2 regions of the Azospirillum sp. A26 genome follow, and region 1 is predicted to be linked to the other one. Evidence: predicted binding sites of a transcription regulator. Region 1 holds the regulator's gene; the other holds the start of a gene.
What was found. Region 1 encodes HrcA, which represses chaperone genes, less so after heat shock. Its sites were predicted from a motif close to GTTAGCACTCNCCNNNGGNGAGTGCTAAC; they were not measured.
Positions count from the first base shown of each region.

Region 1 (14,450 bases):
TCCTGTTCGCCGGCTTCCTGCCCAACAAGAGCAGCGCGCGCCGCGCCACCGCCGGCGAGCTGAAGGGCGTGCCGGCCACCCTGGTCTTCTTCGAATCGCCGCAGCGCCTGCCGGAGTCGCTGGCCGATCTCGCCGACATCCTGGGTCCGCGCGAGGCCGCCGTCGCCCGCGAGCTGACCAAGCTGTACGAGGAGGTGCGGCGCGGCACACTGCCCGAGCTGGCCGCCCATTACGCCGAGGCCGGACCGCCGCGCGGCGAGGTCGTGCTGGTGATCGGTCCGCCGGGAGAGGAGGCGACACCCGGCGAAGCCGATGTCGACGCCCTGCTGCGCGAGGCGCTGACCCGCCTGTCGGTGCGCGATGCCGCCGCCGATGTCGCCGCCCGCACCGGCCAGCACAAGCGCACCGTCTATGCCCGCGCGCTGGAACTACAGCGGGAGGAACGGACGAAATGACCGACCTGGATGCGCGGCGCCTGCGGGCCGAAAGCCTGGGCCGCCGGGCGGAAGCGCTGTGCCGCCTGTCGCTGCGGCTGCGCGGCTACCGCATCCTGGCCAGCCGCCTGCGCACGCCGATGGGCGAAATCGACATTGTCGCCAGACGCGGCCAAACCATCGCCATCGTCGAGGTGAAGGCGCGCGGCGACTGGGACACCGCCAACGAGGCGCTGAACGCCCGCCAGCGCGGCCGGCTTGCTCGCGCCGCCCATGCCTTCCTCGGCGCCAACCCGCGCTATGCCGGCTATGTCTTGCGCTTCGACGTGATGCTGGTTACCCCTTGGGCTTGGCCCCGTCATCTGGTCGATGCCTGGAGACTGTGAGGGGATGAATTTGAGGGGGCAACAGTCTTGAGCAACCGCGCGGAAGCCCGCGAAATCCTGCGCCGCATCGGCGACCAGCCGGACGACGAGATCGATCTGGCCGAAGCCGCCCTGGCCCTGGGCGCGCTGGAGTTGCCGAGCGCCGACCTCGCCCCCTACCGCGCCCACATCCGCGCCATCGTCGAGGATCTGGCCGCCCGCGTCGCGGCGCAGGATCCGGCCGCAGACAGGCTGGAACTGCGCATTGCGCACCTGCACGCCGTGATCGGTGAACGCCACGGCTATTCCGGCGACCACGACACCTACGACGACCTGCAGAACGCCAACCTGCTGCGGGTGGTCGATCGCCGCCGCGGCCTGCCGGTGGCGCTCGGCATCCTCTACATGCATGCCGCCCGTTCGCAGGGCTGGCCGATGGTCGGGCTGAACTTTCCCGGCCATTTCCTGGTCCGCATCGAGAAGGACGGCGCCCGCGCCATCCTCGATCCGTTCAACGAGGGGCAGACCCGCAGTGTCGTCGACCTGCGCGACCTGCTGAAGGCCACCGCCGGCAGCGCCGCCGAGCTGGAGCCCGGCCATTACCAGCCGGTGTCGAACCGCGACGTGCTGCTGCGCCTGCAGAACAACATCAAGCTGCGCCACCTGTCGGCGCACGATGTGCCGAAGGCGCTGGAGGTGCTGGAGGCGATGCGCCTGTTCGCCCCACACGAGCCGGCGCTGTGGCGCGAGACCGGCCTTCTGGAAGCCCATGCCGGCAATCTGAAGGACGCCATCACCGCGTTGGAGACCTTCATGGCGCTGACCGGCGACGACCATCACCGGCATCAGACCGCCTCGCTGATCCAGCAATTGAAGAACCGCCTGAACTGACCCCGTTCCAGAGGGACCCGTCATGAGCCTCGCCGTCGCCTTCCAGATGGACCCCATCGAGTCGATCAACATCGACACCGATTCCAGCTTCATGATGGCGCTGGAGGCGCAGAAGCGCGGCCATCGCCTGTACCACTACCACCCGCGCGATCTGATCCTGACCGGCAACCGTCTGACCGCCCGTGTGCGCGAGATGACGGTTGTGCGCCAGCGCGGCGCCCACTACACGCTGGGCGAGCCGGTTATGACCGACCTGTCGACGATGGACGTCATCCTGCTGCGGCAGGACCCTCCCTTCGACATGGCCTACATCACCTCCACCCATTTGCTGGAGCATGTGCAGCCCAAGGTTCTGGTCGTCAACGACCCGGCCGAGGTCCGCAACGCGCCGGAAAAGCTGTTCATCACCAAGTTCCCCGACCTGATGCCGCCGACGCTGATCACCAGCGACAAGCAGGCCATCCTGGACTTCCGGGCCGAGCACAAGGACATCATCGTCAAGCCGCTGTTCGGCAATGGCGGCGCCGGCGTCTTCCACCTGAAGCCGGACGACGAAAATCTCGGCTCCCTGCTGGAGATGTTCACCCAGCTCTACCGCGAGCCGGTGATCGTGCAGAAGTACCTGCCGGAGATCCGCCAGGGCGACAAGCGCATCATCCTGGTCGACGGCGAGCCGGTGGGCGCGGTCAGCCGCATGCCGCTGGAGGGCGAGGCCCGCGCCAACTTCCATGCCGGCGGCAGCGCCAGGAAGACCGAGCTGACCGCGCGCGAGCGCGAGATGTGCGCCGCTATCGGCCCGGTGCTGCGGGAGAAGGGTCTGGTCTTCGTCGGCATCGACGTGATCGGCGACTACATGACCGAGATCAACGTCACCTCCCCCACCGGCATCCAGGAGATCAACCGCCTGAACGGTGTTCAGCTGGAAGCCCTGCTGTGGGATGCCATCGAGCGCCGTCGCGCGACAAAGTAAAAAGCGCCGCCGCGCAGGCAAGTAAGGATAGGGCGCCACCGGTTCGAACGGGCGGGCTGGAGTGCGGAACCGGTCAGCCCGCCCGCTTGAACCGGGCGAAGGCGTCGCGGATTTGCCGGGCCAGTTCCGCCGCCGCCAGTGAGGGCGTGCGGACCGGCCGATGCAGCGTGACGGCGAAGGACGGCAGGTCGGGAAGACCGCTGTCCGCCGGCAGGATTTCCAGATCGGGCGGCACGGTGAAGGCCAGCCAGGCCGAGACCGCGAGATCCATCCGCACGGTGGCGAAGGTGGCGTCAAGGCCGCCATTCTCGAACATACTGCGCCAGTCCCGCCCCTGCCGGCGCAGCGCCGCCATCACTGCCGGCCGGAAGACGCAGGTTTCCACCACCAGCGACAATGGCAGCGGGGTCGCGGCATAAGCACTGCCACCGCGCGCACCGACCCAGACCAGACGGTCGATCAGCAGATGCTCGCCCTGCGCCGCCTCCACCGGCTCCTCGACTAGCGCAAGGTCGAGATCGCCATCGCCGATGCGGCCCGCCAGTTCGGGGGACGATCCGCAGATCAGCGTCAGCTCGACCTTCGGGAAGGCAGCGGTGAAACTCCGCAGCATCGGAGCGATGCAGGGAGCGACAAGGTCGTAGGGAACGCCGATCCGCACCGGCCCGTCGATGGCGCCGCCGGTGATGTCTGCCCAAATCTCGTCGTTCAGCGCCAGCAACCGCCGGGACTTCCCCAGCAAACGCTCCCCCAACGCGGTCGGGCGCAATCCGCTGCGGTCACGGATGAACAGGGGGCCGCCAGCCAGCGCTTCCAGCCGGGCGATCTGCTGGCTGACCGCCCCCTGCGTCAGGTTCAGGTTCTGGGCCGCCGCCGTCATGCTGGCGTGGTCGGCGACCGCGGCGAAACTGCGCAGCAGGGTGGTGTCGAGGTTTCTGGGCATTGCGGCATTATGGATACTAATGATCCCCATCTCCACTATTGGTTATCTAAGAGATCGGCTGAGCGTTATTCCGGTTCCGTCCACATCACGACCGGAGAAGCCGTTCCGATGATCCCTGCCCTCAACATCGACGCCGCACTCGACGCCCTGACCGATCACTGGTCGCCCAAAGTGATCGCGCGGGTGAACGACCAGTATGTGAAGGTCGCCAAGCTGAAGGGCGAGTTCGTCTGGCACCGCCACGATGATGAGGACGAACTCTTCCAGGTCATCCGTGGCCAGTTGCGCATCCAGTTCGAGGATGGCGGCGAGACGCTGCTGTCACCGGGCGAACTGTGCGTGATCCCACGGGGAGTGATGCACAATCCGGTCGCCGACGAGGAATGCTGTATTCTGCTGATCGAAACGGTGACGACGAAGCACACCGGCGATGTCGAGACGCCGATGACCCGCTCCATCGCCCAACAGCTGGCCTAGGAAAGCGGGCGCGGCTGCGGCGCGCCGCGCCTTGACCGGCGGACTTCGGGGGGCGATAACTGCCGCCTCCCAGAGTTTTCGAGCGAGACCACCCGTGAACCGCATTTTCTCCGGCATGCAGCCGACCCGGCAGCTTCACCTCGGCAACTATCTGGGGGCGCTGCGCAACTGGGTGGATCTGCAGAACAGCTACGAGTGCATCTTCTGCGTCGTCGACCTGCACGCGCTGACCATCGACCAGGATCCGGAGGTTCTGCGCAACAACATCCGCGAGGTCACCGCGGCCTACATCGCCGCCGGCATCGACCCGGACAAGAACATCCTGTTCAACCAGTCGGTGGTTTCCGGCCATGCCGAGCTGGGCTGGATCCTGTCCTGCCACACGCCGCTGGGCTGGCTGAACCGCATGACCCAGTTCAAGGAAAAGGCCGGCAAGCAGAAGGACATGGCCAACCTCGGCCTCTATGCCTACCCGACGCTGATGGCCGCCGACATCCTGCTGTACAAGGCCACCCATGTGCCGGTGGGCGAGGACCAGAAGCAGCATCTGGAACTGGCGCGCGACATCGCCGGCGCCTTCAACCGCCGCTATGAGACCGAATACTTCCCGCTGCCCGAGCCGCAGATCCTGGGCGAGGCGACACGGGTGATGAGCCTGCGCGACGGCAAGAAGAAGATGTCGAAGTCGGACGAGTCCGAATATTCGCGGATCAACATGACCGACGATGCCGACACCATCGCGCAGAAGATCCGCAAGGCTAAGACCGATCCGGAACCGCTGCCGGAAACCGTGACCGAGCTGGAGGCCCGTCCGGAGGCCGACAACCTCGTCACCATCTATGGTGCGCTGGCCAGCCAGTCGCGCGAACAGGTGCTGGCGCAGTTCGCCGGGTCCCAGTTCTCCGACTTCAAGAAGTCGCTGGTCGACCTGTCGGTGGACAAGCTGGCGCCGATCACCACCCGCATGAAGGAACTGTTGGCCGACAAGGCAGAGATCGACCGGCTGCTGAAGAAGGGCGGCGAGCGCGCCGCCGCGATTGCGGAAAAGAACCTGAACGACGTGAAGGACATTATCGGCCTGCTGCGGCCGTAAGGATAACTTTCCCGTGACGGCCCCCATCCTGATCACCGGCTTCGCGCCGTTCGGGACACCCCCGGACGGCGAAGCGGATCCTTCCGCCGCCGACCATACCTCCACCGATCATCCCCCCACTGTCCATCCCTGGACGGCCGATCCGACCGCCCTGCTGATGGAGCGGCTGGCGGGAGAGCCGGGGGTCGTCACCGCCACCCTCCCCCCCCTGTATGACGCCTGCGGCGAGGCCTTCGCGGACCTACTGGCGGAACACCGGCCGCTGGCGGCGCTCGGCTTCGCCTATCTGGAGTCCAGCGACTACATCCGGCTGGAACGGTTGGCCTGGAACCGCGACGAAAGCCCGCTGGCCGATGCGGCCGGCACGGTGCGGGACCATGCCGATATCGTACCCGACGGGCCGACCGCCTATGGCAACACCCTGCCGGTGCCGCGGGTGATGCGGGAATTGTCGATGGCCGGACTGCCGGTGACCTTCGGCGATTTTTCCGGCGGCTTCCTCGGCAACCATCTGTTCTACCGGGCGCGCCATATCATCGAGAGCGCCGGCCTGGACGTGCCCTACGGCTTCTTCCACATGCCGCCGCTGCCCGAACGGGCGGCAACGCTGCGCCGCTTCGGCGGTCTGGGTCTGGAGCTGCAGGAACTGGCGGTGCGCACGCTGGTGGGCATGCTGCGACGGGCGCTGGACGGGATCGCTTAGATAAGGATCAGGCCGTCCTGGCGGGACGGCGCTGCTCGGGCGGGTTCACGATGGCGCGCAACGCGTCCAGGAACTCACGGCCCTTGTCGGTCAGGGTGACGATCTTGCGGCGGCGTTCGCGCGGATCTTCCTGCGCCTGCACCAGATCGAGGCCGGCCTTGCCGAAGCTGTGCCAGCGGCTGAGCGCCGCGACGTTGCGCGACGCGGAGGATTGGGCGATGCCCAGGCGTTCCGCCAGTTCGCCGATGGAGATGCCTTCGCTCTGCGCGATGGTCATGAAACTCAGCGCATACTGGATGGGCAGATCGGGGTCGAGCTTGCGGAACGCCTCAAGCACCTGGACGACGGTAAGGACCTCGTCATGACGAACGCGGGCCGGCATTCAGCAGGTCTCCGCGGCGCCGCGCGCTATGCAGCGCGGGAGGGTGGTCCCCAGCGGGCCGGTGTGTAGATGATGTTCAGGCGTCCAAGCCATAGGATGACTTCCCCGTTTTCACGCCTCAGGTCGAAGGACCCGGCCGGCGATGCCCAGCGGGCGTGTTCAACGAAGAGACGGTGACCGCAAAAACCCAGAAAGACACACATGGGATCCTCTCGATATCCGGAATTCACGTTCGAAGGCTGCGGGAAGAAGGCGGGCCGGCTGGGCTTGATTGGCGGCCATATGGGCGGCGGTGATGGCCGGATCGCCCGATCGGCGAGTCCAGGCAGTGGCTACGATGGCTTTCATCGAAACTCTCCAGGGGTTGAGTGAAGGCCGGCGTGAGAGGCCGGCGGATCCGGTATCGCCGGTCAGCGATACGGTTGCAAGGTCAAAAATGTCCGCGCGTCCGATAGGTTCCGATCGCGGATGTGAAAAGGCGGAAGACGGCAGGCGAGTGGAGGCTCTTCGCCGTCTCCGGCGTCTCCGTCCGTCAATCCGATGTCGCGCCGCAAATGGTCGCACAATCGGCCCGGTCCCGAGGACAGCCCGGAATCGAGCCAGCGGCTCCGCAACGCCGTCCACAAGGTCGGCATGATCTGCTCCTTTAACCGAGAGGCACCGACGGCCGGGCCTCTGTGACGAAATAATTCCGCGTGCGGATGTGTTCCGTCAACCGGTTCCTCCCGAGATGACCGTTCGTTTGCAAATGGCGTGACCTTCGCCGCACGTCTGTTGCAAATCGGCACCGCTTTTCCGCCGTTTCGCCATCCGCGGGGATGAGGCCGGGCATCTCTGGACAAGCGGAGGTGGGTCGGTCAAACACAAAGCCGGCGGCAAAAGCCGTCTGCGGTACTCCTCTCATCGGTCTCCTATCCATCAGTTCCGGGTCGTCCGTCCGTGTCCATCCTCCCCTCTTCCGCATGGCCGACAGCGGTGCGTTCCGCCCGCAAGCTGCTGGCGGTTGCAGCCGTGGCGGCGGGCACGCTGTGGAGCCTGCCCGCGGCGGCGGAGGCGCGCTTCACCCCCGGCCCCTGTTGGTTCACCGTGCCGGACGGCGAAGCGGCCCTGTGCGGAACGGTCGCGGTGCCGGAGCGGCGGGACCGTCCCAACAGCCGCAGCCTGCGCCTGCCGGTCGCCGTCCTGCTCAGCACCGCCCGCCAGCCGGCCCCCGATCCCGTGCTGTTCCTGGAGGGCGGCCCCGGCGCCTCCCCCTTCGGCAGCGGCGAGGCGACGGAGGAGCGGATGGAGGTGTGGTGGGAGCTGTCGGCTCCGTTCCGCCGCACCCGCAACCTGATCCTGTTCGATCCGCGCGGCGTCGGCCGGGCGGAACCCGACACCGATTGCCCGGAACTGGACGCCGTCGGCACCACCCGCGGCACCCGGCCGCTGACGCGCGAGCAGCGGGCGGCGGCGGAACGCTCGGCGGTGAGCGCCTGTTCCGCGCGGCTGCAGGCGGCCGGGCTGGACGCCACCCAATTCTCAACCCCCGTCGCGGCGGAGGATGCGCTGGACATCGTCACCGCGCTGGGGGCCCAGCGCGTGAACCTGTTCGCAGTGTCCTACGGCACACGGGTCGGGCTGGAGATCCTGCGGCGGCAGGGCACCCGTGTCCGCACCGCCGTCTTCGACAGCGTCTATCCACCCGACGTCAATGCGCAGGAGGAAATGGCCTGGCTGGCGCAACGCGCCTATCGCCGGCTGTTCGACGACTGCGCCGCCAACCGGGCCTGCCGCTCCGCCTTTCCCGATCTGGAAAAGCGCTTTCTCGGCCTGATCGACCGGCTTGACCGCAACCCGGTCGAGATCGTCGTCGGCGACCATGAGACGCGCCGCGTCCTGCGGCTGACCGGCGGGGCGGCCATCGCCGCCGGGCTAGAGGCGATGGCGGTCAGCGAGGCGGTGCCGGCCCTGCCGATCATGCTCGACCGCGCCATCCGCGGCCAGTACGCCACGCTGGCCGAATGGGCGCCGACCAACTGGCTGGGCGACCCGGAGGTCGCCGACGGGCTGGCCTTCTCGGTCGAATGCCGTGAGTCGGTGACCACCGCCGATCCGTTGAAGCGCGCCGACAACGCCCGCCGCTATGCCCCCTACGGGCTGGTCGCCGCCGACGACCCCGGCCAGCGCGTCTGCCGCCTGTGGCCGGCCGGCCATCAGGAGTTGACCGAGCGCCTGCCGGTCGCCAGCCCGGTGCCGGTGCTGCTGCTGTCTGGCGCCTACGACCCCGTCACCCCGCCGGACTGGAGCGACCGCGCCGCCGCCACCCTGCCGAAGAGCCGCCATCTGGTCTTCCGCGCCGCCAGCCACATCGTGACTTCCAGCGAGGACTGCGCCATGGCCGCCGCCGTGACCTTCGTCGAGCAGGAGTCGGTTCCGGCGACCGCCTGTCCGGGCGCGGCCAAGCCGCCGGTGTTCGAAGGGCCGTGACCCGCAGGAGAAGAGTTTCCCGATGCCCTTTCCATCCCATGAGCGCGCCGTGCTGCTGGCGGTCAAAGGCGTCGGCCCGACCGTGATCGGCCGGCTCGAGCAGGTCGGCATCCATGATCTGGCGGCGCTGGCCGGTGCGGACGCCGCGGCCCTGTGCACGGCAATCGCCGGAGAGCTGGGCGCGAGCTGCTGGAAGAACAGCCCGCAGGCGCGCGGCGCCATCGCGGCAGCGATCCGTACCGCGCAACAACATGGGGCGGCAACCGCCGCAGACTGATGCCGGCGGTCAGCCGGCGCCGCCCCCTGCTCACCGCCCCGGCGCGATCCGCCGGTAGCTCAGCGCCTCCGCGATGTGACGGCGCCTGACCCCATCGGCCCCGTCGAGATCGGCCAGCGTCCGCCCGACCCGCATCACCCGGTGGTAGCCACGGGCGGAAAGCTTCAGCCGCTCCGCCGCCTCGGTCAGCAGGGCGCGGCCGGAGGCGTCGGGGGAGGCCACCTTCTCCAGAAGTTCGCCGTCTGCCTCGGCATTCGTCCGCACCGCCCGACCGGCCGGGTAAGGACCGAAGCCGCCATAGCGTTCCGCCTGGATGGCGCGGGCGACGGCGACACGGGCGGCGATGGCGGCGCTGCCCTCCGCCGGGGGCGGCAGGCTGAGGTCGGCGGGACTGACCGCCGGCACGTCGATGTGCAGGTCGATGCGGTCGAACAGCGGGCCGCTGATCTTCGACTGATAGTCGGCGGCACATTTCGGCGCGCGGGCGCAGGCGAGCGAGGCGTCGTCGAGATGGCCGCAGCGGCAGGGGTTCATCGCCGCCACCAGTTGGACACGCGCCGGGTAGGTCACATGGTGGTTGGCACGGCTGACCACCGCCTTGCCGGTCTCCAGCGGTTGACGCAACGCCTCAAGCAACGCGCGGGGAAACTCGGGCAACTCGTCGAGAAACAGAACGCCCTGGTGCGCCAGGGAGATCTCGCCTGGTTTCGCCCGCGTGCCGCCGCCGACCAGCGCCGGCAGGCTGGCCGACTGGTGCGGGGCGCGGTAGGGGCGCTGGCGCAGCAGACGACCGTCCTCCAGCAGACCGCCGACACTGTGGATCATCGACACCTCCAGCGCCTCCGCCGGGTCGAGCGGCGGCAGCAGACCGGGCAGACGGGCGGCCAGCATCGACTTGCCGGAACCGGGCGGGCCGATCATCAGCAGATTGTGCGAGCCGGCGGCGGCGACCTCCAGCGCGCGCTTGGCCGTTTCGTTGCCCTTCACGTCGCGCAGGTCGGGCGGCGGCGCGTCCTGTTCCTGCATCCGCGGCCTGGGCGGGGTCAGCACCTGGGTGCCCTTGAAATGGTTGATCAGCGCCAGCAGATTGGCTGGCGCCAGCACGTCGAGGTCGGGACCGGCCCAGGCCGCCTCCCCGCCGCAAGCCGCCGGGCAGATCAGGCCGCGGTCGTTGGCCAGCGCGTCGATGGCGGCGGGCAGCACACCGGCCACCGGGGTCAAGGCGCCGTCCAGCGCCAGTTCGCCCAGCGCCACATAGCGGGCGATCTCCGCATCCGGCAGCACCCCCATCACCGTCAGCAGGCCGAGCGCGATGGGGAGGTCGAAATGGCTTCCCTCCTTCAGCACATCGGCGGGAGCGAGGTTGACGGTGATGCGCTTGGCCGGCAGCGCCAGTCCCAGCGCGTGCAGCGCGGCGCGCACCCGCTCCCGGCTTTCGCCCACCGCCTTGTCGGGAAGGCCGACGACGGTGAAGGCGACGATTCCGCCGGACATCTGGACCTGGACGTCGATCCCCAGCACCTCGATGCCCTGAAACGCCACCGTGTTGACACGCGCAACCACCACCGCACCCCGAAACAGACGCCCATTAGGGCATGGTACACGCGATTGTAGTCACCATGAGACCAATGCGCCAGCGCGGGATGAACAAAGCCCAGCCAACGGCCCCGTCATGCCCGCCCGGCGCAGGGAGCGGTTGTCCCGGCCCGCCGGCCGCCTAACATGAAGGCAAACGCATTCCCGGCCGCATTTCCGGCACGCATCGTCGAAAAGGATCAGCCACCGTGCAGCTTCACCTGAGCACCTGGGCCGAGGTCGAAAGCTATCTGAAGACCTCCAAGGGCATCATCATGCCGATCGGCTCGACCGAGCAGCACGGACCGAACGGGCTGGTCGGCACCGACGCCATCTGTGCCGAGGTCATCGCGAAGGGCGTCGGCGACGCCACCGGCGCGCTGGTCGGCCCGACCATCCCGGTCGGCATGGCCGTCCACCACATGGAATTCCCCGGCTCGATGACGCTGAAGCCGTCCACCCTGATCGCGCTGCTGCGCGACTATGTCGGCTCGCTGGCCGAACACGGGTTCGAGCGCTTCTTCTTCGTCAACGGCCATGGCGGCAACATCGCCACGCTGCGCGCCGCCTTCTACGAGATTTATGCGGAGAACCGGGCGCTGCGCGGCCGTGACGCGCCGGACCTGCGCTGCACCCTGGTGAACTGGTGGGAGAATGGCGAGGTCGGCCGGCTGTCGCGCGAGCTGTACCAGGGCAAGGAGGGCTCGCACGCCACCCCCAGCGAGGTGTCGCTGACCCAGTACGCCTATCCCGACTCGATCAAGAGCGCGGCGATGGAACCGGAACAGGCGCCGGCCGGCGGCTTCCACGATGCCCGCGACTTCCGCCGCCGCTATCCCGACGGCCGCATCGGCTCCGCCCCCGGCCTTGCCCGTCCCGAACATGGCCAGCGCCTGTACGAGGCGGCGGTCGGCGCCATCGCCACCCAGTACCGCGCCTTCCTGGCGGAGCAGTAAGGGCGGTCACATGCCTGCATGCCGCCCGCATCCCAATGGGGGCATGCCGGTGGGGCATCTTCGCCCCGCACGTTGATTCGGCGGTCGGACCTGCCTAAATTCGGACCGGTTGACGGAACCCGCGTTCCGCAACCGACCGGCCCGAACAGAGCACGACCGCCCCAGTCCATGATCAACGAGCTGAACCAGCGATCGCGCGAGATTTTCCGGCTGATCGTCGACGCCTATGTGGCGTCGGGGGAGCCGGTCGGCTCGCGCACGATCTCCAGGCGGCTTGGCATGGCCTTGTCGCCCGCGACCATCCGCAACGTGATGGCCGACCTGGAGGAGCAGGGGCTGCTCTACGCCCCGCACACCTCCGCCGGCCGCATCCCGACCGATGCCGGCCTTCGCATGTTCGTCGACGGCCTGCTGGAGATCGGGTCGCTGACCGAGGACGAGCGCGCCTCGATCGAAGCGAAATGCTCCGCCTCCGGCCGCGCCTTCGCCGACGTGCTGGGCGAGGCGTCGACCATGCTGTCCGGCCTGTCGCACTGCGCAGGCCTGGTGGTGGCGCCCAAGACCGACCGGCCGCTCAAGCACATCGAGTTCGTGTCGCTCGGCCCCGGCCGCGCCCTCGTCGTCCTGGTGAACGAGGACGGGCTGGTCGAGAACCGGGTGATCGAGGTGCCGATGGGGGTCCCCACCTCCACCCTGCAGACGGTCTCGAATTTCCTCAGCGCCAAGCTCGCCGGGCGCACGCTGGACGAGGCTCGGCAGGAGGTCCTGCAGGAGATCGAGCAGCAGAAGACCCAGCTGGACGAGCTGTCGCGCAAGGTGGTCGCCGCCGGTCTGGCCACCTGGGCCGGCAGCGGCGGGTCGAACGCCGGCCAGTTGATCGTCCGCGGCCAGTCCCGCCTGCTGGAGGACGTCACCGCGCTGTCGGATCTGGAGCGCGTGCGCGGCCTGTTCGAGGCGCTGGAGACCAAGGAGACGATGCTGCGCATGCTGGACGCCACCGGTCGCGGCGACGGCGTGCAGATCTTCATCGGCGCCGAGAACGTCCTGTTCAGCCATTCCGGCTGCTCGATGATCATCTCCCCCTTCCAGAACAGCCGGGAACAGGTGATCGGCGCCATCGGCGTCATCGGCCCGACCCGCATCAATTACGCCCGTATCATTCCGCTGGTCGATTACACCGCCAAGGTGGTCAGCCGGCTGATCGGCTGACCACCACCCTCACCAACTCCGCCTTTTGACGAAGCAAGAATTGAGAAAACCATGAGCGAAGAGCAGAACAAGCCCGCCGACGCCACGGTGGAGCCGACCGAGGCCACCGCCGACACCGCCGCCAACCAGACGGATGCCGGTTCGCCCGAGGACCGCGTCGCCAAGCTGGAGGCCGAGGTCGCCAGCCTGAAGGACCAGCTTCTGCGCGCCATGGCGGAGACGGAGAACACCCGCCGCCGTGCCCAGCGCGACCGCGAGGACGCCAGCAAGTTCGCCGTGTCGAGCTTCGCCAAGGAGCTGGTGTCGGTCGCCGACAATTTGCGCCGCGCGCTCGACGCCGTGCCGGCCGAGGGCCGCGAGCAGGACGATGTTCTGAAGGGCCTCGCCGTCGGCGTCGAGGCGACCGAGCGCCAGCTGTTCGCCGCCTTCGACCGCGCCGGCATCAAGAAGCTGGACCCGGCCGGCGAGCCGTTCGACCCGAACTTCCATCAGGTGATGTTCGAGATCGAGAACACCGGCAAGGCCGCCGGCACCGTCGTGCAGGTTCTCCAGCCCGGCTACACCATCCACGGCCGCCTGCTGCGCGAGGCGATGGTCGGTGTCGCCAAGGGCGGTGACGCCGGCGGCCAGCACGTCGATACGAAGGCGTAACCGTACAGCCTCTGCAAAGCCCCCGGTTCAGCGGCGCCGCCGACGGGCCGGGGGCTTCCTTGTTGTGCGGAATAGGGTACGCCAGCGGTTGACGGTCGGCGGGAAATTGCCTAGGCCTTTCCCATAACTCTTTCGGCCGAGCAACCGGAGCCGCGTTCCATGCCCAAATGCGTCCTGACCGTCGACGATTCCAAGACCATCCGCGACATGGTCGGGTTCACGCTGAAAGGCGCCGGCTATGAGGTGGCGGAGGCGTCGGACGGCACTGCCGGCCTCGCCCTGGTCAACCAGCGCAAGTTCGACTGCATCATCACCGACCTGAACATGCCGGGCCTGGATGGGCTGGCGCTGACCCGCGCCATCCGCGCTTCGGCCACCAACCGCGCCACCCCGGTCCTGCTGCTGACCACCGAAGCCGATCCGGCCAAGAAGTCCGCCGGCCGCGAAGCCGGCGCCACCGGCTGGCTGGTGAAGCCGTTCAACCCGGAAAAGCTGGTGGAGACGGTGCGGAAGGTCTGCCCGTAAGGACCGGTCTTCCCCGTCAACGGGCGACCAGAAACTCCCCTTCAGGATCGTGCGCGGCGAAGCGTTGCTGGGCCTTGCCGCGGTCGGCGACGGCATAGCAGTAGACGCAGCCGTGCGGGCAGCTGTCATAGTCGCCGATGTCGCGGCTTTCGGCGCACAGGCAGCTGGGCCGGTTGCCCTTCTCCCGCGCGGCGATCGCATGGCCCGCGACATCGGACAGCCGCAGCGCATCGACGCAGCGGGCCGGCGCCGTGCCGGGCGTGTCCACGAGGTCCGGCTGGGTGCAGAGCGTCAGCGTCATCCCCTCCCCCGCCGCGATCCCGGCCAGCTCCGCCAGCAGCGCGCGCTTCTCCTCCCCCTCCGGATCGCGCCAGCCGATGCCGGCGGCGGCGAGGTTGCGGGCGGTCTTGCGGTAAGGCTGGAGGAAGGACACCACCACCTCGTCGGTCACCCCGCGCAGCGAGCGGGCGATGGCGGCGAAGGTCTCGCGGTGCCAGGCGGGCGGCGTCGCGTCGGTCAGGGCGATGGGG
Region 1 is NZ_CP170472.1:2,385,074-2,399,523, forward strand. Features, by position in the region: gene rsmI (16S rRNA (cytidine(1402)-2'-O)-methyltransferase) at 1-455, shown strand, start outside; gene ABNQ39_RS12000 (YraN family protein) at 452-820, shown strand; gene ABNQ39_RS12005 (SirB1 family protein) at 848-1,690, shown strand; gene gshB (glutathione synthase) at 1,713-2,660, shown strand; gene ABNQ39_RS12015 (LysR family transcriptional regulator) at 2,734-3,603, opposite strand; gene ABNQ39_RS12020 (cupin domain-containing protein) at 3,712-4,080, shown strand; gene trpS (tryptophan--tRNA ligase) at 4,175-5,173, shown strand; gene ABNQ39_RS12030 (pyrrolidone-carboxylate peptidase) at 5,187-5,876, shown strand; gene ABNQ39_RS12035 (MarR family winged helix-turn-helix transcriptional regulator) at 5,884-6,258, opposite strand; gene ABNQ39_RS12040 (alpha/beta fold hydrolase) at 7,234-8,727, shown strand; gene ABNQ39_RS12045 (helix-hairpin-helix domain-containing protein) at 8,750-9,004, shown strand; gene ABNQ39_RS12050 (YifB family Mg chelatase-like AAA ATPase) at 9,035-10,567, opposite strand; gene ABNQ39_RS12055 (creatininase family protein) at 10,789-11,535, shown strand; gene hrcA (heat-inducible transcriptional repressor HrcA) at 11,704-12,744, shown strand; gene grpE (nucleotide exchange factor GrpE) at 12,796-13,395, shown strand; gene ABNQ39_RS12070 (response regulator) at 13,555-13,920, shown strand; gene ABNQ39_RS12075 (DUF1848 domain-containing protein) at 13,937-14,450, opposite strand, start outside.

Region 2 (14,450 bases), 500 kb from region 1:
GACGAGCTGTCCGGCGTCGAGACCACCGGCCACGAGTGGGATGGACTGCGCGAGCTGAACAATCCGCTGCCCAAGTGGTGGCTGTATCTCTTCTACGTCTGCATCGCCTGGGCGATGGTGTACTACGTGTTCTACCCGGCCTGGCCGCTGGGCAAGACCTACACGAAGGGCATCCTGGGATATTCCCAGCGCGAGGAGCTGGACACCAGGATGGCGGAGGCGAAGGCCGGCCAGGCCAAGTTCCTGACCGCCATCGCCGCCAAGTCGGTCGACGAAATCCAGAAGGACAAGGACCTGCTGGGCTTCGCGATGGCCGGCGGCCGGTCCTACTTCAACGAGAACTGCGCCGCCTGCCACGGCGCCGGCGGCCAGGGTGCCAAGGGCTTCCCGACGCTGGCCGACGACGTGTGGCTGTGGGGCGGCTCCTCGGCCGACATCTACAAGACCATCCAGCACGGCATCCGTTCGGATGACGGCGACACCCGCGGCACGCCGAACGTCGGCATGACCGCCTTCGGCAAGGACGGCATCCTCAACCGCGACCAGATCGATCAGGTCACGGACTATGTGCTGTCGCTGAACGGCAAGACCGCCGATGCGGGCAAGGCCGCCAAGGGCAAGACCGTCTATGACGAGAACTGCGCCGCCTGCCACGGCGACGCGGCCCAGGGTTCGGTTGCCGCCGGTGTCGACGGTGTCGGCGCTCCGCCGCTGAAACAGGCCAACTGGCTCTACGGCAGCGACAAGCAGACGCTGGTCGAGACGGTGACCAACGGCCGCGCCGGCGTCATGCCGGCCTGGTCCAAGCGTCTGGACGATGCGACGATCAAGTCGCTGGCCGTCTACGTCCACAACCTGGGCGGCGGCAAGTAAGCCAAAGTCCGGGCGGGCCATTGCGGAACCGACCGGAAAGGGCGTCGGGGAGGTCACTCCCCGGCGCCTTTTTCTTTGGGATTTCTGGTTCTCTGGGATTTTTGGGCTTCGGCCGGCCGGTTCGTTAACTTCCTGTCATTTGATCCATCGCAATGTCCCTGCGGCAATCGGTCGCCATAGTGTCCGCGATCAAACGCCGCCGACCAGTCGAAGGGCAGCCAGCGACATGAGCATCAGCACCACCACCGGAAACCGCCCCCTCCCGCCGAAACGCCCGAAGGCACCGCGCCAGCCGGGATGGTACATCCCCTGGATCTTCGTCGGCGTCTTCATGATCGTCCTGGCGGTGAACGGGGTGATGGTCCATTTCGCGGTGTCGAGCTGGACCGGGATCGAGACCGAGAACCACTTCATCAAGGGGCTCGGCTACAACAGCGATCTGGCCGGAGCCCGCGCCCAGGTGGAACGCGGCTGGCAGGTCCAGCCGGACTTCACCAGCACCGAACCGCGCAAGGGCGTGATCGCCATCACCGTCCGCGACAAGCAGGGTCAGGTCCTGAAGGATGCCGCCGTCACCGTGACGATGATCCGTCCGATCTCCGAGGGGCATGACAAGACCCTCTCGCTGCCCTATCTGGGCGAGGGCCGCTACGGCGCCGCGGTGGAACTGGACCTGGAAGGCCAGTGGGACATGCGCTTCGTCATCACCCACGCCAGCGGCGACTATCAGGACCAGAAGCGCGTCTGGGTGCAGTGAAGGCGGCGAACGAAGGCGCCGCGACCGGGACAGTCAGGGTGATGTCGAGATGACCGTCTGCCTCCATTGCGGACAAGAGCTTGGCGAGGGCGCGCAGGGTGGCGGCCTTGCCGCCGGCGATGGCGCCGGGCCGTTCTGCTGCACCGGCTGCGCCGCCGCCTACGACCTTGTCCGCGGGCTGGGGCTGGAGCGCTATTACGAGCGCCGCAGCGTCGATCCCACCGCCCGCCCGCTGCGTCCCGACGATGCCCCGGCGGTCGATTACGAACCGCACGCCCGCGACGAGCAGGACGGCAGCCGCAGCCTGCACCTGATGGTCGACGGCATGCAGTGCGCGGCCTGCGTCTGGCTGATCGAATCGGCGCTCAACCGCCAGCCGGGCGTCGGGCAGGCCCGCATGAACATGACCACGCGGCGGCTGACCGTGCGCTGGACGCCCGAGACGACCGACGCCAACGCGGTGGTCGGCACCGTGGCCCAGTTGGGATACCGCGCCGTTCCCTTCGACCCCGACCGGCTGGGCGGCGCCCAGGCCAAGAGCGAGAAGGAACTGCTGCGCGCCATGGCGGTGGCCGGCTTCGCCATGGGCAACGTCATGCTGCTGTCGGTGTCGGTCTGGGCCGGTCACAGCCAGGGCATGGGCACCGCCACCCGCGACCTGATGCACTGGATTTCGGCGCTGATCTGCATGCCGGCCATCGCCTATGCGCTGCGTCCCTTCGCGCGCTCGGCGCTGTCGGCCTTGCGCCACGGCCGCACCAACATGGATGTGCCGATCACCATCGGCGTGCTGCTCGCCACCGGCATGAGCCTGTTCGAGACCATCCACAGCGGCGAGCACGCCTATTTCGACGGCGGCGTCATGCTGCTGTTCTTCCTGCTGGTCGGCCGCTATCTCGACCAGCGCGCGCGCGGCCGGGCGCGGTCGGCGGCCGAACAGCTGCTGGGCCTGCGCGCCAATGCCGTCACCATTCTGAAAGAGGACGGCACCAGTGCCGTGGTGGCGCCGGAGCAGGTCGTCCCCGGCACCGTCATCCTGGTCGCGGCCGGCGAGCGCATCCCCGTCGACGGCCGGGTGTCCGACGGCGTGTCCGACCTCGACACCGGCCTGATCACCGGCGAGACGGTGCCGGGCACCGCGCGGCCGGGCGATCAGGTCTTCGCCGGCACCCTCAACCTGACCGCACCGCTGCGCCTGACCGTCACCGCGGTGGGGGAGGGCACGCTGCTGGCCGAGATCGTCCGGCTGATGGAGGTGGCGGAGCAGGGCCGCGCCAAATATGTCGCCATCGCCGACCGGGTGTCCCGCCTCTACGCTCCTGTCGTCCATCTGACCGCGCTGACCACTTTCGCCGGCTGGATGCTGCTGGGCGGGGTGGTGTGGCAGGACGCGCTGATGAACGCCATCGCCGTGCTGATCATCACCTGCCCCTGCGCGCTGGCGCTGGCGGTGCCGGTTGTGCAGGTGATCGCCAGCGGCCGGCTGATGCGCCAGGGCACGCTGCTGAAGAGCCCGACCGCACTGGAGCGGCTCGCCGCCATCGACACGGTGGTGTTCGACAAGACCGGCACCCTGACCGAAGGGCGCCCGGTGCCACAGCTCGACGGGCTGTCGGCGAAGGGGCTGTCAGCGGAGGATCTGGCGCTGGCCGCCTCGCTCGCCGCGGCCAGCCGCCACCCGCTGGCCCGTGCGCTGGCCGCCGCCGCGCCCGAGGTGCCGGTGGCAGCGGGCGTGCGCGAGATCGCCGGCGCCGGCCTGTCCCTCCAGACGGCGGACGGCGAGGTGCGGCTGGGCAGCCGCCGCTTCACCGGCGCGCCGCTGGAGGCGGAGGATGCCGCCGGTCCGGAGCTGTGGCTGGCCCGTCCGGGCGAGGAGCCGCGGCGGATCGTCTTCCTCGACGCCCCGCGCCCGGATGCCGCCGCGGTGGTGGCGGCGCTGAAGGCGCGCGGGCTGGAGGTGAAGCTGCTGTCTGGCGACCGCCGCGGTGCCGTGGCGGCGGTGGCGGAGCGGCTGGGCATCGCCGACTGGCGGGCCGAGCAGACGCCGGCCGACAAGACCGCGGCGCTGGCCGAACTGGCCGGGCAGGGCCGCACCGTGCTGATGGTCGGCGACGGGCTGAATGACGCCCCGGCGCTGGCCGCCGCCGCGGTGTCGATGTCGCCCTCCACCGCGGTGGATGTCAGCCAGACCGCGGCCGACGTGGTGTTCCAGGGCCGGCTGCTGCGCCCGATCGTCGAGACGGTGGAGGTTTCCCGCCGGTCCGGCCGTCTGGTCAGGCAGAATTTCGGGATCGCCCTGGTGTATAACCTGTGCGCCGTGCCGCTGGCGATGGGCGGCATGCTGACGCCGCTGCTGGCGGCGCTGGCGATGTCGTCGTCGTCGCTGATCGTCATTCTGAACGCGCTGCGGCTGGCCCGCGGCGCCGTCGTCAAGGATCTTCCCGTGCGGGACATCGCCGTTCGGGAACTGCCGGGTAAGGATTCGGGTGATGGACGAGCTTCTCTATCTGATCGCGATTGCGCTGAGCCTGGGCGGGCTGGGGCTGGCGGCCTTTCTGTGGGCGCTGAAGTCCGGCCAGTTTGACGATCTGGACGGGGCGGCCCACCGCGTCCTGTTCGACGACGACCTGCCGTCAGCACCCCGCGCGGGCGGTGAGCCGGCCAAGCCGGCGGAGGCCGTGCGCGGGCAATAGTGCCAAATCTCGTATGGGCATAGAAAAGGTTGTATGCGTGCAAGGTTGCGATTCTGAGCGATTGCCACCAATATGGGCCCATGCGGAATGAAAGGCTGGGTTCCTCCATGCCACCTTTTGATACGGTTCGCGCTCGGGAAAAGAGCGCTGCGACGGAAATGAATCCCTGCGGGGCCTGTCCCGTGCGCAGCCTGACGGTGTGCGCCGCGCTGGAACCCGAGGAATTGCGCCGTCTTGCCGACATTCTGCAGAATGTGCGCATCGATGCCGGCCACACCCTGTTCGCCGAGGGCGACGCATCCGATGCGCTCTACAACGTCACCTCCGGGACGGTGAAGCTGTACAAGCTGCTGCCGGACGGACGCCGCCAGATCACCGGATTCCTGGTGACCGGCGATTTCCTCGGGCTGGCGGTCAACGACAGCTATGCCTACACCGCCGAATCGGTGACCAGCGCCTCGCTCTGCCGCTTCCCGCGCAAGAAGATCGATGCGCTGCTGGAGGAATTCCCCAAGATGCAGCGGCGCCTGTTCTCGATGGCGTCGAACGAGCTGGCCGCCGCGCAGGACCAGATGCTCCTGCTCGGCCGCAAGACGGCGAAGGAGAAGATCTGCTCCTTCCTGTTGATGCTGTCGCAGCGCGCCGCCCGCCGCGGCCACAAGGAAAACCCGGTCTTCGTGCCGATGAGCCGGGCCGACATCGCCGACTATCTGGGCCTGACCACCGAAACCGTCAGCCGCACCTTCACCCAGCTGAAGACCGCCGGGGTGATCTCGCTCCAGGAAGGCAACAAGGTCCTGATCGCCGACCTCGACGCGATGTACGATCTGGCCGAAGGGGCGTGACGCGGCGCCTCGCGCTTTCGCGGGGTGCAGGCGTGTCTGGCAAATTTTCCACGGATTTCACGGATTAGAAAACGGATTTCACGGATGTTCCTCCGCAGGGCTTGTGCCTGCCGAGGAGCATCCGCGCCGGCAAGCCATAGGAAAATCCGTGTAATCCGTGTCGATCTTGCCGGCCGCGCCCGCAAGCCGGCAAGAATACGGCGCGCGTTACTCCCGCCCGACCGGCCGCAGTTCGAACAGCAGCCAGACCAGCATCGACACCACCAGAATGGCGCCGGCCTGATGAGCGGCGGCGATGGGCGTCCACACCACGGTCAGCAGCGTGGCGACGCCCATCGCGATTTGCAGCAGGACCATCGCGCCCGACGCCAGCGCCGCGCGGCCGGCGCGTCCCGGCAGGCGGGCGTTCAGGACACGGGCGGCCAGCACCAGGACGACCACGCCGGTCAGGATCGCCAGCGTGCGGTGGATCAGCTGGATCGCCGCGGTGTTCTCGACCGGGTTGAGCCACCAGGGGGTCAGCGTGTCGACCTCCGGCGGAATCCAGTGGCCGTTCATCAGCGGGAAAGTGTTGTAGGCGAAGCCGGCATCCGACCCGGCGACGAAGGCGCCCCAGACGATGGTGACGGCGACCAGCCCCAGCGCCCAGCCGGTGTGGCGGCGCAAGGACGCCGATTCCGGCCGCCAGCCCGCCATCGGCAGCGGATCGAGCAGGCCCAGCGCCGTGCGCAGAAGCAGGGCGTAGATCAGGATGGCGGTGCTGAGATGCAGGGCCAGCCGGTAATGGCTGACGTTCGGCGAATCGACCAACCCGCTCTTCACCATGAACCAGCCGATGCCGCCCTGGAGCCCGCCCAGCAGGAACAGGCCGGCCAGCTTCGGCCACAGCTCCGACGAGATGCGGCCCTGCATCCAGAAACGCAGGAAGGGGATCAGGAACACGAACCCGATCAACTGGCCCCACAGCCGGTGGAACCACTCCCACCAGAAGATCGACTGGAAGCCGGCCAGATCCATGTGGCTGTTGTAGATGCGGAATTCCGGCGTCGCCTTGTACAGGTTGAAGACCCGGTTCCATTCCGCCGAGGACAGCGGCGGCAGGATGCCGATCAGCGGCTTCCATTCCACCATCGACAGGCCGGATTCCGTCAGCCGGGTGATGGCGCCGATCACGGCCATGGTCAGCACCATGGCGGCGCAGACCAGCAGCCAGACGGCGATGGGCCGGTTCGGATTGGGGCGGGTGGCGGCGGCGAGGCCGTCGGAGGCAAAGGCGGTCAAGGCGGCATTCCGGAGCGCGGCGGTGGGATGTCCGCAAATGTGGGGCGAACATCCCGTCCCGTCAAACGGCTCGTGCCCGGCGCCTGCCGGAATGCTGGATCGGGCTTCGATATCGGAGCCTGATATCAGGCCAGGATCAGGGGGTGCCGTCCTCGGTGGTGACGCCGGTCTTCGGCTGGGCGGTCTGGCTCTGGAACAGCGCCTCCTCGGCCGCGCGGCGGGCGACGAGGCCCGGCAGCTTGGTCGGCGTGCCGTTCACCGTGGCATAGACCCAGCGGCCGAACTGGCCGGCGGCGTCGGCATAATTGCCTTCGTTCAGCAGTTTCAGCAGGGTCGAGCTTTGCAGGCTGCCGGCGCCGAGGTTGAAGACGAAGGAGGCCAGCGCGCCGCGCTGGTCGTCGTTCAGCGGTACCGTCACCAATGCGTCGACATGGCCGGCGGCCTGGGCCAGGTCGGACGCGAGGAAGGCGTCGGCCTGCTCGACGGTGATGGTCTGCCCCATCGTCACGCCGGCGGTATGGCCGTATCCGATGGTGGGAACGCCGGCCGGGCACAGATAAGCGTTGAGGTAGAGACCTTCGAAATGCTTCACGAGATCGACCGCGGCTTGGCAGACCGGCTGGATGGTCATGGATGGAACTCCCGGTTGGCGCGCCGGGCGTGGTGGTACCGCCCGTATCGGCGGCGATCCTATGTGAAATACGCGTGAAGCGGGAAGTGTGGATTTGAACTTGTCGCGAATTGCAAGGATGTGCGGCGGAGAGTGCGCGGCAGGGGAACTGTGCGCGAGATCGGGGCGAAAGACTCACGGTGACAGGGTCTGGGCGGCGCCGAACAGCACGAACAGAGCGAAGAGCAGGGCGAACAGACCGGCGATGGTGGTGAACTCCAGAAGAGCCTCCACCAGCCGGCTCTCATGCTCCCGCCACCGTGCCCGCTTGCCCGATCCCGGAGCGGAGGCGATTCGGGCCGCCCGCTTGTGTTGGAGGCGGTCGGCCGCATGAGTACCGGTCCAGCCGTCCGCCTGCCGCTTCGCCATCATCCCGCCCTCCACCTTATCCAGTGCCGATTTCTCTAAAATTTTAGGAAATTCCGCCGGATGGCGCTGTGACGGCAATCACAGGCGTGACGTGCGGGAGGCGGGGGAGCGGTTGGGGGGATTGGATGGATTTGGCAGTGCCCGGTTCCGCCCTTTCGCTGTGCCGGCGATGCGTCCGCTGCCGGAAGGGGCGGTTTCTTCGTGACCGTTTGAAGAAATTTGCCCGCGCCGGCTGTCTGCCGCAATGTGGGAATATCATTTTGAATCAATGTGCTATAGGCAGGATCGGATGAGTGTTGCAGACATTTGCGGCAAATTCCGAAACGAGCCTCTTGAATCCACAATCCGCTTCGATTAGCTGTCTGGCACTCGCCGGGCTGGAGTGCTAACAGCCGCCGCCCGCGCCAATTTCCGTCAGTCAGAACCAAGCCTTGATCCAAGGAGGCATTCCATGAAGTTCCGCCCGCTGCACGACCGCGTCGTCGTCAAGCGTCTGGAGTCCGACACCAAGACCAAGGGTGGGATCATCATCCCCGACACGGCCAAGGAAAAGCCGCAGGAAGGCGAGATCATCGCCGTCGGCCCGGGCGCCCGTGACGAGTCGGGCAAGGTCGTGGCGCTGGACGTCAAGGCCGGCGACCGCATTCTGTTCGGCAAGTGGTCGGGCACTGAAGTGAAGATCGAAGGCGTCGATTACCTGATCATGAAGGAATCGGACATCATGGGCGTCATCGAGGCCTAAGTCCTCCGCCCGTACCCTTCGAAATTTACACGTTAAAGGAATCGAGACATGGCTGCCAAAGACGTCAAGTTCGGCCCCTCCGCGCGCGAAAAGCTGCTGCGTGGCGTTGACATCCTCGCCGACGCCGTGAAGGTCACGCTGGGCCCGAAGGGCCGCAACGTCGTGATCGAGAAGTCCTTCGGCGCTCCGCGCATCACCAAGGACGGCGTGTCGGTCGCCAAGGAAATCGAGCTGGCCGACAAGTTCGAGAACATGGGCGCCCAGATGGTCCGCGAGGTCGCCTCGAAGACCAACGATCTGGCCGGTGACGGCACCACCACCGCCACCGTCCTGGCCCAGGCCATCGTCCGCGAAGGCGTGACCAAGGTCGCCGCCGGCCTGAACCCGATGGACCTGAAGCGCGGCATCGACATCGCCGTCGCCGCCGTCGTCGCCGACATCCAGGGCCGCGCCAAGAAGGTCACGACCAACGACGAGATCGCCCAGGTCGGCACCATCTCCGCCAACGGCGAAGCCGAGATCGGCAAGATGATCGCCCAGGCGATGGAGCGCGTCGGCAACGAGGGCGTCATCACGGTGGAAGAGGCCAAGAGCCTGGACACCGAGCTGGACGTCGTCGAGGGCATGCAGTTCGACCGCGGCTACCTGTCGCCGTACTTCGTGACCAACGCCGACAAGATGGTCGCGGATCTCGAGAACCCGTTCATCCTGCTGCACGAGAAGAAGCTGTCGGGCCTGCAGCCGCTGCTGCCGGTTCTGGAAGCCGTCGTCCAGTCCTCGCGTCCGCTGCTGATCATCGCCGAGGACATCGAGGGCGAGGCGCTGGCCACCCTGGTGGTCAACAAGCTGCGCGGTGGCCTGAAGATCGCCGCCGTCAAGGCCCCGGGCTTCGGTGATCGCCGCAAGGCGATGCTGGAGGACATGGCCATCCTGACCGGCGGCCAGGTCATCAGCGAAGACCTCGGCATCAAGCTCGAGAACGTCACGCTCGACATGCTGGGCACCGCCAAGAAGGTCGTGATCTCCAAGGAGACCACCACCATCGTCGACGGCGCCGGCGACAAGGCCGACATCGAAGCCCGTTGCGGCCAGATCCGCGCCCAGGCCGAGGAGACCACCTCGGACTACGACCGTGAGAAGCTGCAGGAGCGTCTGGCCAAGCTGGCCGGCGGCGTCGCCGTCATCCGCGTCGGCGGTGCGACCGAGGTCGAGGTGAAGGAGCGCAAGGATCGCGTTGACGACGCGATGCACGCCACCCGCGCCGCGGTGGAAGAGGGTGTGGTCGCCGGCGGCGGCACCGCCCTGCTGTACGCCACCAAGGCCCTGGACGCCCTGACCCCGGTCAACGACGAGCAGCGCGTCGGCATCGACATCATCCGCCGCGCCCTGCAGGCCCCGGTCCGTCAGATCGCCTACAACGCGGGCACCGACGGCTCGATCGTGGTCGGCAAGCTGCTCGACCAGAACGACGCCAACTTCGGCTACGACGCCCAGAAGGGTGAGTTCACCGATCTGGTCGCCGCCGGCATCATCGACCCGGTGAAGGTGGTCCGCACCGCCCTGCAGGACGCGGCCTCGATCGCCGGCCTGCTGATCACCACCGAGGCGATGATCGCCGAGAAGCCGGAGAAGAAGGCTGCTCCGGGCGGCATGCCGGGTGGCATGGGCGGCATGGACGACATGGGCTTCTAATAGCCTGACGTCCGACCGTCCTTCGGTTCGGAAAGGGGCGCCTCCGCAAGGGGGCGCCCCTTTCCTTTGCCCGGATGGCCGGGACGGAGGCGGAGCGCCACCCTGTTCCTGAAACGCCCCAACCCTGAAAAGTCAAGGTGAAGTCCGCCTTGCTTTGCCGCGGTCGCCTCCCAATAATCCGCCCCTCTCTTGCCGGGCACCCCAGCGTGGGGCGCCGGCCTCCTGACTTCCGTATTTTTAAACGAGGGCCTGTTCCATGCGCTCCTTCGAGGGCCAGCATTCCGACAACGTCGCCATCAAGCGCACCCGCGAGCAGAAGCAGCGCCAGCTGGTTCAGCTCAAGGAGCAGCTGGCGACGCTGAAAGCCCACGCGGCCCCCGCCATCCGTGAAGCGTTGGTCAAGCGCATCGCCGAACTCGACGCCGAACTGCGCCAGCCCGTCAAGCCTGCCCGCGAGGGCCGTGAAGGCCGCGAGGGCCGAGGTGAGGGCCGTGGCGAGGGTCGGGGGGGCGAAGGTCGTGAGGACGCGCCGCGCCATCCCCGCCGCGAAGCCCGCGCAAGCGTCTTCCGTGCCGAGGACAGCAGCGACCGCAGCGCCGCCGTGACCGCGGCGAGCGTCTTCGCCTCGCCCCGCCGCCGCAGCTGAACGCACGGGACAGCGCCATGCCCGCCGACCGCACCGCCTCCGTCAAGGGATCCCGTCTCGCCGATCAGGCCTGGCTGCTGATGATGCTGCCGCCCCTGTTCTGGGCGGGCAACGCGGTCCTGGGGCGTGCGGTCGCCGGGTCGGTGCCGCCCATCGGGCTGGCCTTCTGGCGCTGGTTCCTGGGCATGCTGGTGGTGCTGCCCTTCGCCTGGCCGCATCTGCGCCACGACATCACGCCGATCCTGGCGCGGTGGAAGAGCGTGCTGCTGCTGGGCACGCTGGGCATCGGCATCTACAACACCCTCCAATACATCGCGCTCAACACGACGACCGCGCTGAACTGCGTGATGCTGCAATCGTCGATGCCGGTGATGATCGTGCTGATGAGCCTCGTCCTGTTCCGCGACCGGATCGGGGCGATGCAGGGGGTGGGGATCGCGGTCTCGCTGGTCGGCGCGATGACCCTGATCTCGCACGGCGATCCGGGAACCCTGCTGGGGCTGGAACTGAATGCCGGCGACGTCTGGATGCTGGCGGCGGTGGTGATCTATGCCGCCTACACCACGCTGCTGCGCCGCCGGCCGGCGATCCACGGGCTGAGCTTCGTCGTCGTCACTTTCGCCATCGGTGCGGTGGAACTGCTGCCCTTCTACATTTGGGAAAGCCTGAGCGGCCATCCGGTCCAGGCCAGCGGCATCACGCTGCTGGCGGTCGGCTACACCGTGCTGTTCCCGTCCATCGCCGCCTATCTCTGCTTCAACCGGGCGGTGGAGCTTCTCGGTCCCAACACCGCCGGCCTCGCCATCCATCTGGTGCCGGTCTTCGGCAGCCTGCTGGCCATCCTGTTCCTGGGCGAGCAGCCGCACCTCTACCATGGGATCGGCATCGCCCTGATCGCCGCCGGCATCCTCCTGGCGACCCGCCGCCGCGCCTGAGCGGCCACGGGATTACAGCCGGAAAGTCTGCGCGGAACGTTAAATTCCCGCGAAGATAATTTTTGAACCCGGCGATCACAACAAACGATCCGGATGGCTTTTCTTGTCTTGTGATAAAGTTCAGCCAGCGTTGCCTGTCGGCGTGTAGATCGTCCGGGTGCTGAGTTTGCGAAAATACTTGGAGCATTCGCCGTTTGGTTTCGGGTTGTACCGTGGGATAGCGCTTTGATCGGCGTTCTTGTTGAAGTTTTCGCCGGTGTAGTATCCCTGGTATCCTTTTAGACAGGTCCGCTATCCCTCGCGATTGCAGCGGTCAATAAGGGATGACCGCTAAAATGTCGGTCATGGCGGCGGTTCGAACACGGATCGGCTGTCATGGAGAGCCGGCGCTGTTCGCCGGCCCGATGTGGTGGAGGTCCCAAGATGCCCCTGCAAATTTCCGCGCCCGCTTATCCGCAAACCACCTTCCTCGTTCACATTGTCGATGGCGACCTGATGTCGCGCAGCACGCTTTCGCGGGCGCTGGGCGCGGTCGGCATCGCCTGCCGTGTCCACAGCACCGCCGCCGATGCGCTGGCCGTGCTGGGCACCGGGTCCTCCTGCATCGTCCTGCGCAGCGACCTGCCGGACATGACCGCCATGGAGTTCATGGCCGAGGCCTCGCTGCACGGCCACGACCTGCCGGTCTTGGTGATGACCGAGCAGGGCGACGTCGACGCCGCCGTCGCCGCGATGAAGGCCGGCGCGGTCGACTGCATCGCCCGCCCCTTCGCCATCCCGGCCTTCCTGGAGCGGCTGCGCGCCTGCCTGGCGTCCGGCAGCCCGCATGCCCAGCAGCGCGACCGCAGCCGCGACGCCGTCCGCCGGCTCGCCCTGCTGAGCCGCCGCGAGTCGGAGGTTCTGGAACTGATCGTCGAGGGCAAGCAGAGCAAGACCATTGCCTGGGAGCTGGGCATCAGCATCAAGACGGTGGAGGTCCACCGCGCCCGCATCATGGAAAAGACCGCCTGCCGCTCCATCGTCGGCCTGGGCCGCCTCTGGGAGTCGGCGGAGCTGCTGCGCGCCCGCGACCTGCCGCATCCCATGTCGATCCGCCAGCCGGCCGCATTGATGGAGGTGGCGGCATCCTGATGCCGCAATCCCCGGGGGCCGTCGCCGGGGACCGTCTTTGCGGGCCGCCGCCCTTGCCGGATTGCGGCTCCGTCAGACACGGCCGGTTGAAAATTGAAGGCCGGCGAGTGCTTTCCGTGGGCTTGACCGGAAGAGGATTGTAAAGTTCCGGGGAAGAGCAACCAGAGCGCTGACAGGAGCGGTTCTATGTTCCCCGATCATGGTCACCGTCGCATCGCCGTGGCGTCGCCCGACGACATCGCCACGGCGCGTCGGATCGCGGCGGAACGGGCCGACGGGGTGCTGCCGGTGGACGAGGCGGCGCGGCTGGACCGGCTGGTGGCCATGCTGGCCGACTATGCTCTTGGCCGGCCGGACGGGACCATTCTGATCGCGCGGATGCGCAGCGGGGCCGGCGTCGAATGCCTGGCCTACGACCGCGATCCCAAAACTGTCGCACTGACCCCGTCAACGCCGGATGGCGGTCTCCCCGCGCTTGACGCGGCGTTGGAATCCGTTCGCGGCGAGGCCGACCGGTTCCATGTTCATGCCACGCCGGGCATCGGGCTCGCGCTGCTGGCCCGTGTCCTGCGGCCGGGTGCGGACGATGCGCCGCCGGCCGGCACCCTGGCCCAGGCCGGGGCGGTGACGGTCGAGCGGAGCGGCGGCGATGCCGCGCGCGGCGGTCCCTTCATCGACCATTGGTTCGTCAGCTGTGCCCCCGCCCGTGGCGGGGACGGCCCTTGCGGCATCGCCTTGATGGTCGATGGCGACACCGCCGCCGATGCCGGTCCGGAGGACGGCAAGGGTCAAAGCGGCGCCACGCAAACTCTCAGCGCGCACCCTCCCACGATGATGACGCCCGCCGTGGTGCGGCAGATGGAGGCGGTGGTCGCCGCCACGGTGCCGGGGCTGCCGGCTCCCGTCGTGGTCAACGCCATCCGGCGCGACCTGAAGGGGCGGCCCGAACTGGGGTTGTCCCATGACCGGACCTTGACGCGGATCGGGCGGTCGGCCGTCGCGGTCCTGCGCTTCGATGGCGGTGCGGTGGATTACACGGCGCTCGGCACCCTGGCCGGGGCGGTGGTGCGCCGGCAGGAGATCACGGCGCTCGGCGCCCGCTGGGCGATGATCGGTTTCAACCCGCTGGCCCCCGCTTCGGTCCATCTGCGCTGGGCACCGGGGGAGCATGTCGTGCTCTACACCGGCGGGTGCGCCCGGCTGCCCGCCCTGTTCATCCACCGCGACCTGCACGGGGTCGAACCGACGCTGGCGGCGCTGGTTCTGCTGCGCGACGGTGCGGTGAGCGACGACGACCACACCGTGCTGGTGTTGCGCAACTGCGCCGATTGCGTGCCGGCCAACGCCGTCTGAGAACCGTCGGTTCCCTACGATCAACGCCAGCCGCGCGGTCCCCTGCCGGGGCCCCAGCCGCGTCCCGGGCCCCAGCCGCGGTCGCCATGCCAATGGTCGTTCCAGGGGCGGCGGTAATAGCCCGGCCCGACCACCACCGGCGGCGGCACGGCATAGACGGTCGGCGGCGGAACCACCACCGGCTCGTTGTAGGCGGGATAGTAAGGATCGTAAGCGACGCAGCCGGTCAGGGCGGCACCCCCCGCAGCCAGGAGCAGGGCGGTCAGGATTCGGAGACGATTGGTGCGCATGGCCGTGCTTCCTGTCCAACGATGGCCCGGCTTCGACGGTGAGGCCGGTCATCTGTACGAACACCGCAGCCCGCCCGGCTATTCCATACCTCTTTGGCGTCATGAGTCTCGACGCTCTTCCGCCGGGGCTGCGTCCATCCCGGAATCCGATGGATGAAACAAGAACTATGAAT
Region 2 is NZ_CP170472.1:2,887,459-2,901,908, forward strand. Features, by position in the region: gene ccoP (cytochrome-c oxidase, cbb3-type subunit III) at 1-873, shown strand, start outside; gene ABNQ39_RS14475 (FixH family protein) at 1,100-1,630, shown strand; gene ABNQ39_RS14480 (heavy metal translocating P-type ATPase) at 1,680-4,214, shown strand; gene ccoS (cbb3-type cytochrome oxidase assembly protein CcoS) at 4,120-4,323, shown strand; gene ABNQ39_RS14490 (Crp/Fnr family transcriptional regulator) at 4,506-5,168, shown strand; gene ABNQ39_RS14495 (COX15/CtaA family protein) at 5,376-6,449, opposite strand; gene ABNQ39_RS14500 (lysozyme) at 6,586-7,080, opposite strand; gene ABNQ39_RS14505 (hypothetical protein) at 7,255-7,491, opposite strand; gene groES (co-chaperone GroES) at 7,940-8,230, shown strand; gene groL (chaperonin GroEL) at 8,279-9,922, shown strand; gene ABNQ39_RS14520 (hypothetical protein) at 10,179-10,568, shown strand; gene ABNQ39_RS14525 (DMT family transporter) at 10,586-11,503, shown strand; gene ABNQ39_RS14530 (response regulator transcription factor) at 11,927-12,634, shown strand; gene ABNQ39_RS14535 (hypothetical protein) at 12,821-13,987, shown strand; gene ABNQ39_RS14540 (hypothetical protein) at 14,008-14,277, opposite strand.
Region 2: the regulator HrcA is predicted to act here: its motif matches at 7,850-7,878, upstream of groES (co-chaperone GroES).